Regions from separate parts of the Paraburkholderia sp. DD10 genome, predicted to be linked through region 3. Evidence: riboswitches for the same ligand, from Rfam matches in the RefSeq annotation. Region 3 holds a riboswitch; each other region holds the start of a gene.
The links. Region 3 has a riboswitch for cobalamin ahead of cobW (cobalamin biosynthesis protein CobW). Riboswitches for the same ligand answer to the same signal wherever they lie in the genome.
Positions count from the first base shown of each region.

Region 1: another riboswitch for cobalamin. It lies ahead of ACOCG7_RS16055 (TonB-dependent receptor domain-containing protein); the one in region 3 lies ahead of cobW (cobalamin biosynthesis protein CobW).
Region 2: another riboswitch for cobalamin. It lies ahead of cobG (precorrin-3B synthase); the one in region 3 lies ahead of cobW (cobalamin biosynthesis protein CobW).
Region 4: another riboswitch for cobalamin. It lies ahead of ACOCG7_RS14290 (CbtB domain-containing protein); the one in region 3 lies ahead of cobW (cobalamin biosynthesis protein CobW).

Region 1 is NZ_CP185393.1:150,828-154,031, reverse strand. It holds gene ACOCG7_RS16055 (TonB-dependent receptor domain-containing protein) at 1-1,838, opposite strand, end outside; cobalamin riboswitch at 1,927-2,182, opposite strand; gene ACOCG7_RS16050 (ATPase) at 2,390-2,746, shown strand; gene ACOCG7_RS16045 (cell division protein ZapA) at 2,743-3,057, shown strand; RNA gene ssrS (6S RNA) at 3,170-3,204, shown strand, end outside.
Region 2 is NZ_CP185392.1:1,789,064-1,792,267, forward strand. It holds gene cbiE (precorrin-6y C5,15-methyltransferase (decarboxylating) subunit CbiE) at 1-1,175, opposite strand, end outside; cobalamin riboswitch at 1,260-1,439, shown strand; gene cobG (precorrin-3B synthase) at 1,523-3,022, shown strand; gene ACOCG7_RS08155 (precorrin-8X methylmutase) at 3,023-3,204, shown strand, end outside.
Region 3 is NZ_CP185392.1:1,344,429-1,347,632, forward strand. It holds gene cobA (uroporphyrinogen-III C-methyltransferase) at 1-444, opposite strand, end outside; cobalamin riboswitch at 665-904, opposite strand; cobalamin riboswitch at 973-1,242, shown strand; gene cobW (cobalamin biosynthesis protein CobW) at 1,332-2,432, shown strand; gene cobN (cobaltochelatase subunit CobN) at 2,439-3,204, shown strand, end outside.
Region 4 is NZ_CP185392.1:3,141,170-3,144,373, forward strand. It holds gene ACOCG7_RS14280 (FUSC family protein) at 1-567, shown strand, start outside; gene ACOCG7_RS14285 (CbtA family protein) at 702-1,454, opposite strand; gene ACOCG7_RS14290 (CbtB domain-containing protein) at 1,466-1,687, opposite strand; cobalamin riboswitch at 1,728-1,870, opposite strand; gene ACOCG7_RS14295 (histidine phosphatase family protein) at 1,922-2,533, shown strand; gene ACOCG7_RS14300 (hypothetical protein) at 2,595-3,035, opposite strand; gene ACOCG7_RS14305 (ATPase domain-containing protein) at 3,191-3,204, shown strand, end outside.

The DNA of each region.
Region 1 (3,204 bases), on a different replicon from region 3:
TAGTCCTTGTTCAACAGGTTGTGGATTTGCGCGGCCACGTACCACGCTTTCGTGATGTTGTAGCGCGCCGACAGATTCACCACACCGTAGCCGCCCAGCTTGCCGCTGCTATCTTCGCGCGCGCCGCTCACGATCCACTCGCCGCCCACGCGCCAGCAGGCGATGCTGCGATTCACCGCGAGCGATCCGAAACGCCGCGCGCGCCGCAGAAGGTCGGCATCTTTGTCGAGGTCGACGGGATTTTGCAGCGTCAACGACGCGCGCACGTCCGTCTTGCCGACATGGCCGCTCCACGATCCTTCGAGTCCCTGCACCTTCGCATGCCCGACGTTCTCGGCCAGATAGATGCCGGGCGTCACCTGCTGATAATCGATCAGATTCGAATAGCGCGTCTGGAACGCGCTCAGGCGCATCACGCCGAGCGCGTTCGACGCGTACTGCAACGCGGCCTCGATCGAATGACTGCGCTCCGGCTCGATCGACGCGTTGCCGCTGTACGGATAGTACAGATCGTCGAAGCTCGGCGCGCGAAACGAATCCGAATAGCTTGCAGTCGCCTTCCAATGGCCGGTGATGTCGAAACCGTAGCCGAGATAGTAACTGTTCGCTCCGCCGAAATCGGAATACTGGTCGCGCCGCACATTGGCCTGAATCTGGTTGCGCCCAAAGCGCCCCGTATAGCCGACGAAACCCGAATCCACATGACGATCCGGCGCCGCGAACGTATCCGAGTCGAGGCTTTGATCGAGATGCTCATAGCCCACCTGCAACTTCTGCTGCGCGGCGAACGTGAAATCGTTCTGCCACGTGTACTGGCGATTGTCGGTATCGAAGCGGCCGTTATAGATGCCGTTGGTTTTCGACACGCTGCGGTCGTCGCCTTCGGAGACGATGAAGTGGGTGGTCCACCAATCGGTCAGCTTGCCGTTCGCGAACACCGACATCTGACGCACCTTGCTATACAGATTGTTTGAATCGGTCGGCACGCCATACGCGTTGTCGTAACTGTTGTTGCCGTTCGACTGGAAATACGTGACGCCCGCGTTCCATTGGTCGTTGAACCTGTGACGCAGCGAAGCCGAAATGCTTTCGTTCAGATAGCCGTTTGCGTTCGGATTGGCTTGCGGCGCCTCGCGCGGATTCAGCGACGAGAAGCCGTCGCCCTTCGAACGGGCGAGCGACAGGTTGAAGGTGGTGGCGCCGTCCTTATCCAATGCGCCGTTCACGCCGGCCTGCTGCGTCTGCGTGTGATAGCTGCCGTAGCCCACCGAAAAGTTGAAACGCGGAGGATGGTCGCCACCGTCTTTCGTGAACACCTGCACCACGCCGCCGATCGCGCCCGAACCGTATAGCGCGGACCCGTTGCCGTTCACCACTTCCACGTGATCGATCTGGTCGAGCGGGATCTGCGCGAGTTGCGATGTACCGAGGGTCACCGAGTCGACCCGCACGCCGTCGATCAGCACCAGCGATTGCGTCGACGACGCGCCACGCAAAAACAGACTCGTGGTCGAACCAGGGCCACCTGTACGCGAGATTTGCGCGCCGGGGGCGAGTTGCAGCAGGCCGGGCAAGTCGGTCGCGGTGCTGTCGGCGATGTCCTGCTGATCGAACAGCGCCGTCGGCGGAATCGCGTCGGCGAGCGCTTGCGGGCCACGCCCCGCCGTGACGACCACCGGCGACAACACGATGGGCGATGAACCTGCAGCCGCGGCAGCCGCGGACGAGGTGGAAGAAGACGCATCGGAAGAGGTGGAAACAGCAGCGGCCTGAGCGTGCACGACGAGCGGCACGCCCGCAAAAACGAGCCACGCCGCGCGAGCGATGGGGGACAGCATGGGATGACATTCCTGTGGGTAACGTGCGCGGCCCGCTTCCCCGCAGGCCGATGCGTAACGAGGCGCCCGCGCTTTTCAACGTTTTCGCGGACGTTCCTCTCCCTCTGGCCGGTATCCGGGCTGGCGACACATCGATCCCGCCTTCCCACGCGTGACGCGCAGTGGCACACTCGCACGTTCAGCTTCGAACACGCGATCAGGACCGACCTGCATGATGAATGCGGTCGCTTACCGTTGCGGGGGCAGCGCAGGTTCGCGCGTTCTGGCGAACGACGCGCCCTGCTTCCCGTTTAACTGCGCGCACTATGAAAGCGCGCGCGGGCACCAGAGTGCGGCCAGTTTAGGAGCGGCCCCCGAGCCCGTCAAGAATCGTTGATCGTTGCGCGATCTGTTCGGTTAAGTGCGGGTTATTGTCCGATGCGCGAGTACTTTTTCATCATATGGTCGATCAATGCCTGCATAAAGCGAGGTTGTTACGTCTCGAAACGAGACAAATGTCGGAACCCGCGATATTCCGCGCTAAAATGCGATGTCTTTAGAGGACGCAGCACATGCTCACCGAACTCGAAACACTTTCACAGAACATCGGCAAGCTGATCGCGATCAGCCAGCGCCACAACGAAGCGCGCCTCGCGCTCGAAGAGCAGCTCGCCCAATCACGCGCCGAAGTCGAAGCCACGCGCACGGAACTTGCAATGCTTCGCGAGGAACGCGATGCGCTGCAAGCGGAACGCGACGCACTGTCGGCCAAGATCGACGACGCCCAGGTGCGGCTGAATGCGATTCTCGAGAAACTGCCGCGGGCACGCGCGCACAATGAGCCGGACAACCAGCTCGATCTGCTCGAGCCCGCTCAGCATCAAGCCGAAACCGGGAGCGACGTGACCCGCCACGGAGAAAACGCATGACCACGAAGCAGATCGAAGTGTCGATTCTCGGCGTGCCCTATCGTCTCGCCTGCTCGGCTGAAACAGAAGGCGCACTGCTTGAAGCGGTCGCGCGTGTCGACGCCGAAATGTCGAAGATCCGCAATAACAGCAACGTGCGCGGCACGGATCGCATTGCCGTCATGGCTGCGTTGTCGCTGGCATCGGAACTGCTTAAGCTGCAAAGCAGCGTGCGGCACGGAGAAGCATTTCCCGCTGAGGAAATCCGGCGTACAATGCATCAAATGAACGAGCAACTGGGTACTGTGATCGAGCAGTACAGCATGCAATAACTATCTAGTGGCCGGTCGCGAGATTGGCTGCGGATTCAAGCGAAGTGCATGAGCGGTAGTCAATAAGACTCGGCAAACGTTTGAATTCCATCGTTTTAGTTTCATCGGTTTAGCTTCCCTGCCTGGTTCGCCAAGGTCATATATTCC
Region 2 (3,204 bases), 440 kb from region 3:
ATCGGCAACGCCTGGCGCCACGTATCGAAGCCGCCGAGCGGTTGCGCGTCGGCCAGCGCGATGCGTGTGAGCGTGCCGCCATGTTGCTCGCGCCAGGCCGCGAGCGCCGCCTCGCCTTGCAAGGTGACCGCGTTGGCGACCAGCCGGCCGCCGTCGCGCAGACGCGCCCAGCACGTGTCCAGCACGCCCGCCGCCGTCGCGCCGCCGCCGATGAACACGGCGTCCGGCGCCGGCAGCCCTTGCAGCGCTTCGGGTGCGCGCCCGGCCACGAGTTGCAGACCCGGCACGCCCAGCGCGTCGCGATTGTGCTCGATGAAACGCTGCCGCTCCGCGTGCCCTTCAATCGCGATCGCGCGGCAGGTCGGATGCGCGCGCATCCATTCGATGCCGATCGAGCCGCTGCCCGCGCCCACGTCCCACAGCAATTCGCCGGGCGTCGGCGCGAGGCGCGCCAGTGTGATCGCGCGCACGTCGCGCTTGGTCAACTGGCCGTCGTGGCGGAAAGCGTCGTCGGGTAGGCCGCAGGTCAGCGGCAGACGCGGCGCGCCTTCGGTCGCTCGGCATTCGAGCGCGATCAGGTTCAACGCGGCGACATCGGGAGCGGACCACTGATCGGCGCGGCCGTCGATGCGACGTTCCAGCTCGCCGCCCAGATGTTCCAGCACGATCATGCGGGTCGCGCCGAAGCCGCGCGCGTTGAGCAGTTCGGCCAACGCCGCGGGCGTGCGCCCATCGGCGCTCAACACGAAGACGCGCGCGCCGTCGTGCAAATGCGCGTTCAGCGTGGGCAGCGGCCGGCCCACCAGCGAAACGGTCGCGACCTCCTGCAACGGCCAGCCGAGCCGCGCCGCCGCCAGCGACAGCGACGACGGCGCGGGCAGCACCCGCAACTCGCCGGCCGGCAACTGCCGCGCGAGCGTCGCGCCGACGCCGAACAGCATCGGATCGCCGCTCGCCAGCACGCATACGGAAGCGCCGCGCTCGGCCAGCAACGGCGCGAGATCGAACGGCCGCGGCCATGCCGCGCGGCGCGCGGCGAGGCGCGCGGGCAGCATCGCCAGATGACGCTCGCCGCCGTAAATCACCGACGCCTCCAGCAACGCACGCCGCGCGGGCCGTCCCAAACCGGCGAAGCCGTCATCGCCCATGCCCACCACCGTCAGCCACGCAGGCATGCATCCATCCTCATTCTGTGTCTTCAAATCATGCGCTGTGCCACGCCGGTCAAAGCGTCCAGCCTCGTTGTGCTGTCCGAAAAAAGGCATAATACAGCCGCCGGTGCCCTTCGGGGCCGAAGAGGGAACACAGTGCCACTGTGGCTGCCCCCGCAACTGTATGCAGCGAGTCCGTTTGCGCTCCGCGCCACTGGTTTCACCGGGAAGGCAGCGGCGGACCATGACCTGCCAGCCAGGAGACCTGCCGGCGAGACTGTTCGTGCCAGCCTGCATCGGGCGGGGTGTACCGATGCCGCAGCAATGCCCGCCTCACGGCTTGCTCGGGCTTTCGCGCGACGCTAAACCCGGTGTCCGTCTTGAATCAAGCTTCGCCCTCCACCGTTTTGCCCGACGCGGCCCCAGCGCCACGGCCCTCGGCGTGTCCGGGGCTGCTGCGCATCGTCGCCGCGTGCGACGGCGGCATCTGCCGGATCAAGCTGCCTGGCGGCGAGCTGAGCGCCGCGCAGGCCGCGGCGATTGCCGAGGCGAGCGCGCGGCATGCGGCCGGCGTGATCGAGTTGACCAATCGCGCGAACTTGCAGGTGCGCGGCGTGCGTGGCCGCGAGGCAGCGGCGTTGAGCGCGGCGTTGGTGGCGGCGGGGCTTGGGCCCGATGGAGCGGCGCCAGACGCGGCGGCTGGTTCGGATGCGATGGCGAAGCGCGCCGCGCCGGCTTCCAACTCGCTCCGCGCGGCGGCCGCCGACGACGTGCGCAACGTGATGATCAGCCCCGCCGCCGGGCGCGATCCGTTCGCGCTGTTCGACACCAGGCCGCTGTGCGCCGAACTGCTGGCGCTGCTGCAAGGCGAAGCGCGCTTCGCGGCGTTGTCGCCGAAATTCGCGCTGCTGGTGGATGGCGGCGAGCGCCTGGCAAGGCTCGATCATCCGCATGACGTGTGGCTCGCGGCGTCGCAAGTTCGTGACGGTGTGCGGTTCGTGTTCGGTCTTGCCGGTTGCCCGCCAGCGGTGGCGTTACCGCAAAACCCGGCTGCCGGTTGCGATGACTCGACACAAGCTCGTCGCGTGGACGACGCAGGCGCATTAGCCGCCGTGTCGTCATCGCAAGTCCCTGCGCTTGTCCGCGCGCTGCTGCACTCGTTTCTCGACCTCGCCGCCGCCGACGCCACGCGCATGCGTCACCTGCTCGCCGCGCGTTCCGTCGACGCCGTATTGCAGCGCGCGCAAACGTATGTCGATTTCCCGCTGTCACGCGACGCGTCGCTCGCGTCCTGGCATCGCGCGACACCGGCCGATGCCGCGCGTCGGCTCGGCGCGCACGCCCAACGCACGACGGAGACCTGGCACGTAGGCGGCCAGCCGCCGCTAGGCCGCCTCGACGCCGCCACCCTGCATGCCCTCGCCGCGCTCGCACGACAGCAAGGCAACGGCACGCTGCACGTCACGCCGTGGCAAAGCGTGCTGCTGACCGACATCGCGGCGCACGCCGTGCCAGCCGTGCTGACCGCACTGAACACGCTGGGCCTCGCCTGCGATGCCACGCAAGCCATCACGCGTCTGATCGCCTGCGCGGGCTCGCCAGGCTGCGCGAAAAGCCTCGCCGACACCAAGGCCGACGCACTGCGGCTCGCCGCGCGCTTGCCCGAGAACGTCGAGGTCCATCTGAGCGGCTGCCCGCGCTCGTGCGCCGCCGCGCATCGTGCGCCGTACACACTGCTGGCTGTGTCGCCCGGCACTTACGACCTTTATCGACGCGACGACGGCCACTCGGATTTCGGCCAGTGCGTCGCGCGCCAACTGACGATCGACCAGGCCGCCGACCTGCTCGACCACCTGGCCCGGAGCCCATAGATGCTTGATTACATTCGCGACGGTCAGGAGATCTATCGCCAATCCTTCGCGACGATCCGCGCGGAAGCCGATTTATCGCGCATCCCCGCGGACCTGGAAAAACTCGCGGTGCGCGTGATTCACGCGTGCGGCATGGTGGATATCGTCGACGCCCTGCAATTTTCCGCAGGCGCGGGCACCGC
Region 3 (3,204 bases):
GCCGGCGCTATGTCCGGTGACGAACACCACGCCTTGCGCATGATCGCGATGCGTGACCGGAATGCCGATCGCCGCGGGCGCCGCGATGCCCGCCGTGATGCCGTTGATCACTTCGGCGTCGATGCCCGCTGCTTGCAGCGCCTGCAATTCCTCGCCGCCGCGCCCGAACACGAACGGATCGCCGCCTTTCAAACGCGCGACGCTGCGCCCGGCCCGCAGATGCGCGAGCATCTGCACGATGATCCCGGCCTGCGGCGTGGACGGATGTCCGCCGCGCTTGCCGACGTAAATCACCAGCGCGTCGGCGCGCGCGAACTGCAATACGTCGGGATTCACCAGATCGTCGACCAGCACCACGTCGGCTTGCGCGAGCGCGCGGGTCGCCTTGAGCGTCATCAGTTCGACGTCGCCGGGGCCCGCGCCGATCAGCCACGCGCGGCTCATCGCGGCATGCATGGCGCGCGCCATGTCGTGACGGACGGGAAGGGCCGAAGCGCCAGGAGGGCGTGCGAGCCGGCGGAAAGGGAAGAACTCATGCGGTGCTACGGATATCAGGCATGACGTAATGCGCCGCTTCACCAAGATACATGCAAGCGGGGACCACGCCGTGCTTCAGCGCCATCACATCCGTCCCTCGCGGATTCCGGCGGCCGGCAGCGTGACGTTCGCTGCCTCCGCGTCTGGCCGGTATCCGGGCTGGCGGCCTCATGCGCTTTGCCTTCCCGTCCGCATTCGTCGGACAGTGGCATCGAAAACGCATGCGCGGCGCTATAAAACCCATCGAGCGCCGCAGGTCGCTTACCGTTGCGGGGACAGCACAGGTTGAGCGCGGCAAGCGCGGCCTGTTTCCCGTTTAACTGCACACGCGAATGCATGTGCGGGCACCAAACGCGCGCTTACGATAGCACATGACGCCCCATCCGATAAGCGCCTCCGTCCTCGCGTTTTCTTGACTGCGCCGGGTCGCGGGCCTACACTCGCACGCACTTTGGTGCTCGTGTGCGCGCTCCTGCGCATGCAGTTAAACGGGAAACAGGGCACCCGCCTTCAAGGACCGGGTCAACCTGTGCTGCCCCCGCAACGGTAAGCGAAATGCGGTACGTCACGTACCGCGGAGCCGGCTTCGATGTCCACGCGCAAGGCCGCGTCGGCATACAACCACTGGGCGAGAAATCACTCGCACGGGAAGGGGAAGCGGCGCTTTCGCCAGCCCGGATACCGGCCAGAGCACGCAGGACGAACGCCGCGGGGATGCGGCATGCGTTCATGACCTCACCCCGCTTGCTGTCTTTCCCTGTTGCAGCAACGCCGTCGATCGAATGGACCTCACGATGCAAACTCAAATGCGCAAGATCCCCGTCACCATCGTCACGGGCTTTCTCGGCAGCGGCAAGACCACGCTGCTTCGGCACATTCTTCGGCATGCGGGCGGCAAGCGCATTGCGGTGATCGTCAACGAGTTCGGCGAGCTCGGCATCGACGGGGAAATCCTCAAGGGCTGCGGAATCGGTTGCGACGAAAACGGCGTCGAAACCGAAGGGCAACTGTATGAACTGGCGAACGGTTGCCTGTGCTGCACCGTGCAGGAAGAATTTTTTCCGGTGATGGAAAAACTCGTCGAGCGCCGCGAGCAGATCGATCACGTGCTGATCGAAACGTCGGGCCTCGCCTTGCCCAAGCCGCTGGTGCAGGCGTTCAACTGGCCGCAGATCAAGAACAGCTTCACGGTGGATGCGGTGGTGACCGTGGTGGACGGCCCCGCCGCCGCGAGCGGCCAGTTCGCCGACAACCCGGCCGCCGTGGATGCGCAACGCAAGGCCGATCCGAATCTCGATCACGAATCGCCGCTGCACGAACTGTTCGAGGATCAGTTGTCCGCGGCCGATCTGGTGATTCTGAACAAAACCGATTTGCTCGACGACGCGCGGCAAAGCGCCGTGGAAGCCCTCATTCGTGAAGAGATTCCACCGCAAGTGAAGATCGTGCGCGCGCAGATGGGCCAACTCGATCTGCACACGTTGCTGGGTCTCGAGGCGGCTTCGGAAGAAACCATCCACTTGCGCCACGATCACCACGGTTCCGCCGACGACGCCGATCACCACCACGACGAATTCGATTCGGTGGTGGTGCAGGCGAGCGCGCCATCGCGCGAAGCGCTGATCGCCGCTTTGCAAGGGCTGGTCGAAACGAACACGATTTACCGCGTCAAGGGTTTCGCGGCTTTGCCGGGCGCGCCGATGCGTCTGGTGATCCAGGGCGTGGGCCGGCGTTTCGATAGTTATTTCGATCGGCGCTGGCAGGCGCATGAAACCGATGCGGGACTGCAAAGCCGCTTCGTGCTGATCGGCGAGGACCTGGATCAGCACGCGCTGCAACGCGCATTCGACGCGGCGCTCGGTGTGGCGTCGAGCGCCGAAGCGCAACAGGCGTAAGCGCTCATGCATCTGCTGCGCACCACGCCGGGTGGTTTTGTCGACGACACGCAAGGCGTGATCCGCATCGATCAGCGGCCCGCCGATATCGTGGTGCTCAGTTCCGCCGACACCACGCTGTCGCTGCTCGCCAGCGTGTTTCCTCGTCTCGGAGACGGCTTCCCGAGCGTGAGGCTCGCGAACGTCACGTATCTGCGGCAGCCGGCCTCGGTCGATTTTTATGTCGAGGACGTGTTGCAGCATGCGCGCGTCGTGGTGGTCGATCATCTTGGCGGCGAAGCCTATTGGCCCTACGGCATCGAGCAGGTGGTCGCGCTCGCCGAGCGCAAGCAGCAGACGCTCGCGATGTTCTCCGGCGATCTCCAGGAAGACCCGAACCTGCTTGCGCGCAGCACCGCGAGCGCCGATCTGTGCCATCAGCTATGGCGTTATCTGCGTGAAGGCGGCCCGCAAAACGCCGAGGCGTTTTTGCGCTGCATCGCGTATCGCGGCTTCGGTTGGGGACGCGAGCCCGCGCCGCCGCGCGCGTTGCCGGCCGCGACGCTCTACCACCCCGAGCGCGACACGCCGACGATCGCCGACTGGCAGGCGCGCTGGCGGCAAGACGCGCCGGTGGCCGCGATTCTGTTCTACAAGGCGCATCTGCAAGCGGCCAATACGGCGGTGTTCGATGCGCTGATCGACGCGCTCGATGCGCAAGGTCTGAATCCGTTGCCGATCGCGATTACGTCGCTGAAAGACGCGATGAGCCGCGAAGTCGTGCAGTCGCTCT
Region 4 (3,204 bases), 1.6 Mb from region 3:
GCGTTGCGCGAGGTGGTGCGGCTGGGCGGGTCCGCTGCGCTGGCGGCGGATGCGGCTGTCGCCATGCGCAAGCTCGACCGCGGTTGGCATGAGTTGCGAATCGCGCTGAAGCCGCTGCAAATGCAGCGCGTGGTGGCGTGGAATTCTGGTGTCGAGTTGGCCACCGGATCGCTGCTGTGCTGTTTGCACTGGGCGCGGGTGTTGAGTGATTCTGCTCGGCGCGGGGTGTCGGGTGAAGTGGCGCTCAATGCCGCGAATGTGCGGGCGGCGCATGTGGAATCGATCGTGGCGCGGCTTGATTCGTTGATCGCGCGTTATAGCGGTGCGGCTACTGGTTCTGTGGATGGCGGGTTGGATGAGCGCGTGTCGGTATTGCCGGTTTTCGATTTGGAGGCGGCGGCTCAGGCGCCAGTGCTTGCGCAACTCGATGGCGCCGTTGCGCAATTGTTTGAGCGGCTGACCCAGCCGGTCGGGGAAAGGCGCGGGGTGTTCGATTGGGTGTTACGGGTTGGAGCGCGTAGGGCGTACGCTGTGGCGTCGAACAGCCCTCGAAGCCCTGGCGACTAGTTCAGCGAAGCTGCGAGGACGGCGGTAACCAGTTGGCCCATGCGGGCAATAAAAAGCCCGCACGAGGCGGGCTACAGGCATACGTCAACCGGGCCCGGTAGACGGAGCCCACACTCTTCACCAACAGAAAACGATCAAACGGACTTCACCGCCGCCCGCCCCGCGCCTACCCGCGTCAATCCGCTGTGCTCCACCAGCGCGCCGAACAGCAGTCCGATCGTCGTCCACATGATCACCTGCATGCCGATCGCCGCGACGCGGAACTTCCACAGCAGCACGGCCGGGAAAGCCGCCGGCACTTCGTTGATCGTCGGCATCGACAATTGCACGGCAGCGATGATCGCGACGAACACCACGCCGCCCACGATCGAGCCATTCCACGCGCCCAGTTTCATCACCGCGCGACGCCGCACCTTCAGCGAAAACACCATCGCGGTCAGCGAGATCGCGATCATCAGGAAGAACAAGCCGGTGCGCGTTCCGATCGTGTCGGGGTCGCCCACCGCCGGCGGATTCGCGGGGTACTTGATGTTCGGGACGATCACCAGCGCGATGAACGCGCCGAGCGCAAGCCATGCCGACAACGCACGCGCGCTCAATGCGCCCACCCGTCCATAGGCGTAGGCGAATACGAGCGCGAACAATCCGCCGAACGCCGCGCCATACGTGACCACGCCGGTCAACAGCCCCAGGCCCGCCTGCGTATCGCGGCTAACGAGGTCTTCGTGTTCATGCGCCTCGCCGCCCTCGGCCGCCGCCGCGGCCTTTTCCTCGAAGGATATCGCCTGATCGACCTGCGGCTCGCCCGCGAGCCGGGCGAAGCCGAACGTGAGCAGTCCCGCGGCGATGCCTGCGAGCATCCCGCGCAATAACAACTTACCAACCATGTCGAACTCCGTTAGTGGCAGGGAAAGCCGAGCAGATGGCGACCGTCGTGCACGAACTCATGCACGTACATGCCGGGCACCAGCGACGTGGCGCCCTGTTCCGCCCCAACGAAGTAAAGCGCGAGCAACAGCAGCAAGCCGCCGAACACGACCCAAGGCAACAACTCGCGCAGCGGAATCGGCGTGGGTTGAGCAGCGGGCGGGTTGGCGGGATCGAAAACAGCTTCGGTCATGATGGACATCTCCTGGGGGTAGCGCGCCCCGATAGTCGATTGCAAAGGAAGGCTGCGAAGCTCAGGTCTGGCTTTCGGCTCGTGATGCCGATTACAGTGGCGCGACCGCGCCGGGCTCTCACCGGCTTCCGCACTTCGCAGTGCCGCTATTCTACGCGCTAAACTCCGGCACTCGGTAGCGCAACGCGTCCATGCGGGCGTTCTGCCTTGGCGTACCTCTATGGAAGTCATCGAATGGACACAAGGCTGTTACTGGTCAGCCACGCATCGACCCCCGCCATGCGCGCGGGCCGCTTTCCCGCCGACGATCCGCTCGACGCTCGCGGCCTCGCCGAAGCCCAGGCCGCACGCCAGCGCCTGGCGATTGCCGACGCCGCCGCGGTCTTCGTCAGCCCCGCAGTTTGCGCGCGCGATACGGCGCTGGCGTTGGGCCTCGCCGCAACGGTCCACACAGCGTTGGGGGAGATCGACTACGGCGATTGGCAGGGACGCCGCCTCGCCGATCTCGCGAATGAAGCGCCGCAGCACCTCGCTGCCTGGCTGCGCGATCCCGACTTCGCGGCGCACGGCGGCGAGTCGTTCAGTCAACTCGTGAAGCGCCTGGGAGAATGGCTCGATGCGCTGGACGGCGCGATCAGCGAAGGAACGACCGGTACAACAAGCGCCCCGCGTCAAAACCCGCGCAACGTGGTCGCCATTACGCACGCGCCGGTGATTCGCGCGGCGCTCGTTCACGCACTCGGAGCATCGCCCGCCGTATTTCCACGCATCGAAATCGCCCCGCTGTCGGCGGTCGAATTACGGCGTTCATCGCGCGGCTGGACATGGTGGCTCGCGTCGCACTGACAACACCAGCGCGACGCCCGCCGTCGGATTTGAAATCCACGCATATCGGCCCGCTTGCCGCTCATTGACCCGACACCACCAGGCGCAGCCTCGCTGAACCCGCCGGCGCCAGCGTGATTTCGGTCCGCTTACCCGGCGCGCCCGAATAAAAGTGCTGACGTCCCGGCGAATTCTGATCGTGGGTCGCTTCGGGCAGACACGACGCGATATCCGCCGCGACGGCCTGCAGCGCGTCCGCGCTCGACCCGGCGTCATGATGCGGCGTCCACGTGCATTGGTAGCTGCCCCCGCTCGCCGAGCATTGCGCATCGTCGCCGTAAGGTTGCGCGACGCCCTTGCCGTCGTCGGGCGTCAACGAGGCCAAGCCGCCTGGCGCAGCCGCCACGATGCGTTTGAGCGATGCGCACGGACTGGGCGCATCGTCGGCACTCGCGCTGCCGGGCAGCACGGCGCCTAGCGACGCGGCGGCAAACGTGGCGGCGAGGAAGCGGGCGGGGTTCATGTCGGCGCGATCCCTGAAAGCGGTCGACAGGCTGACAGCACTGTCCGTACCCGTGGCGCTCGGACCGAGGCACGCGAGGGTTGGGCACGCATCTTGCGCGCCCGCCGTACCGGCCCACCAACTGCCGCCACTCAATCGACGTGAATCGCCAAGCCATGTCAACGAAACC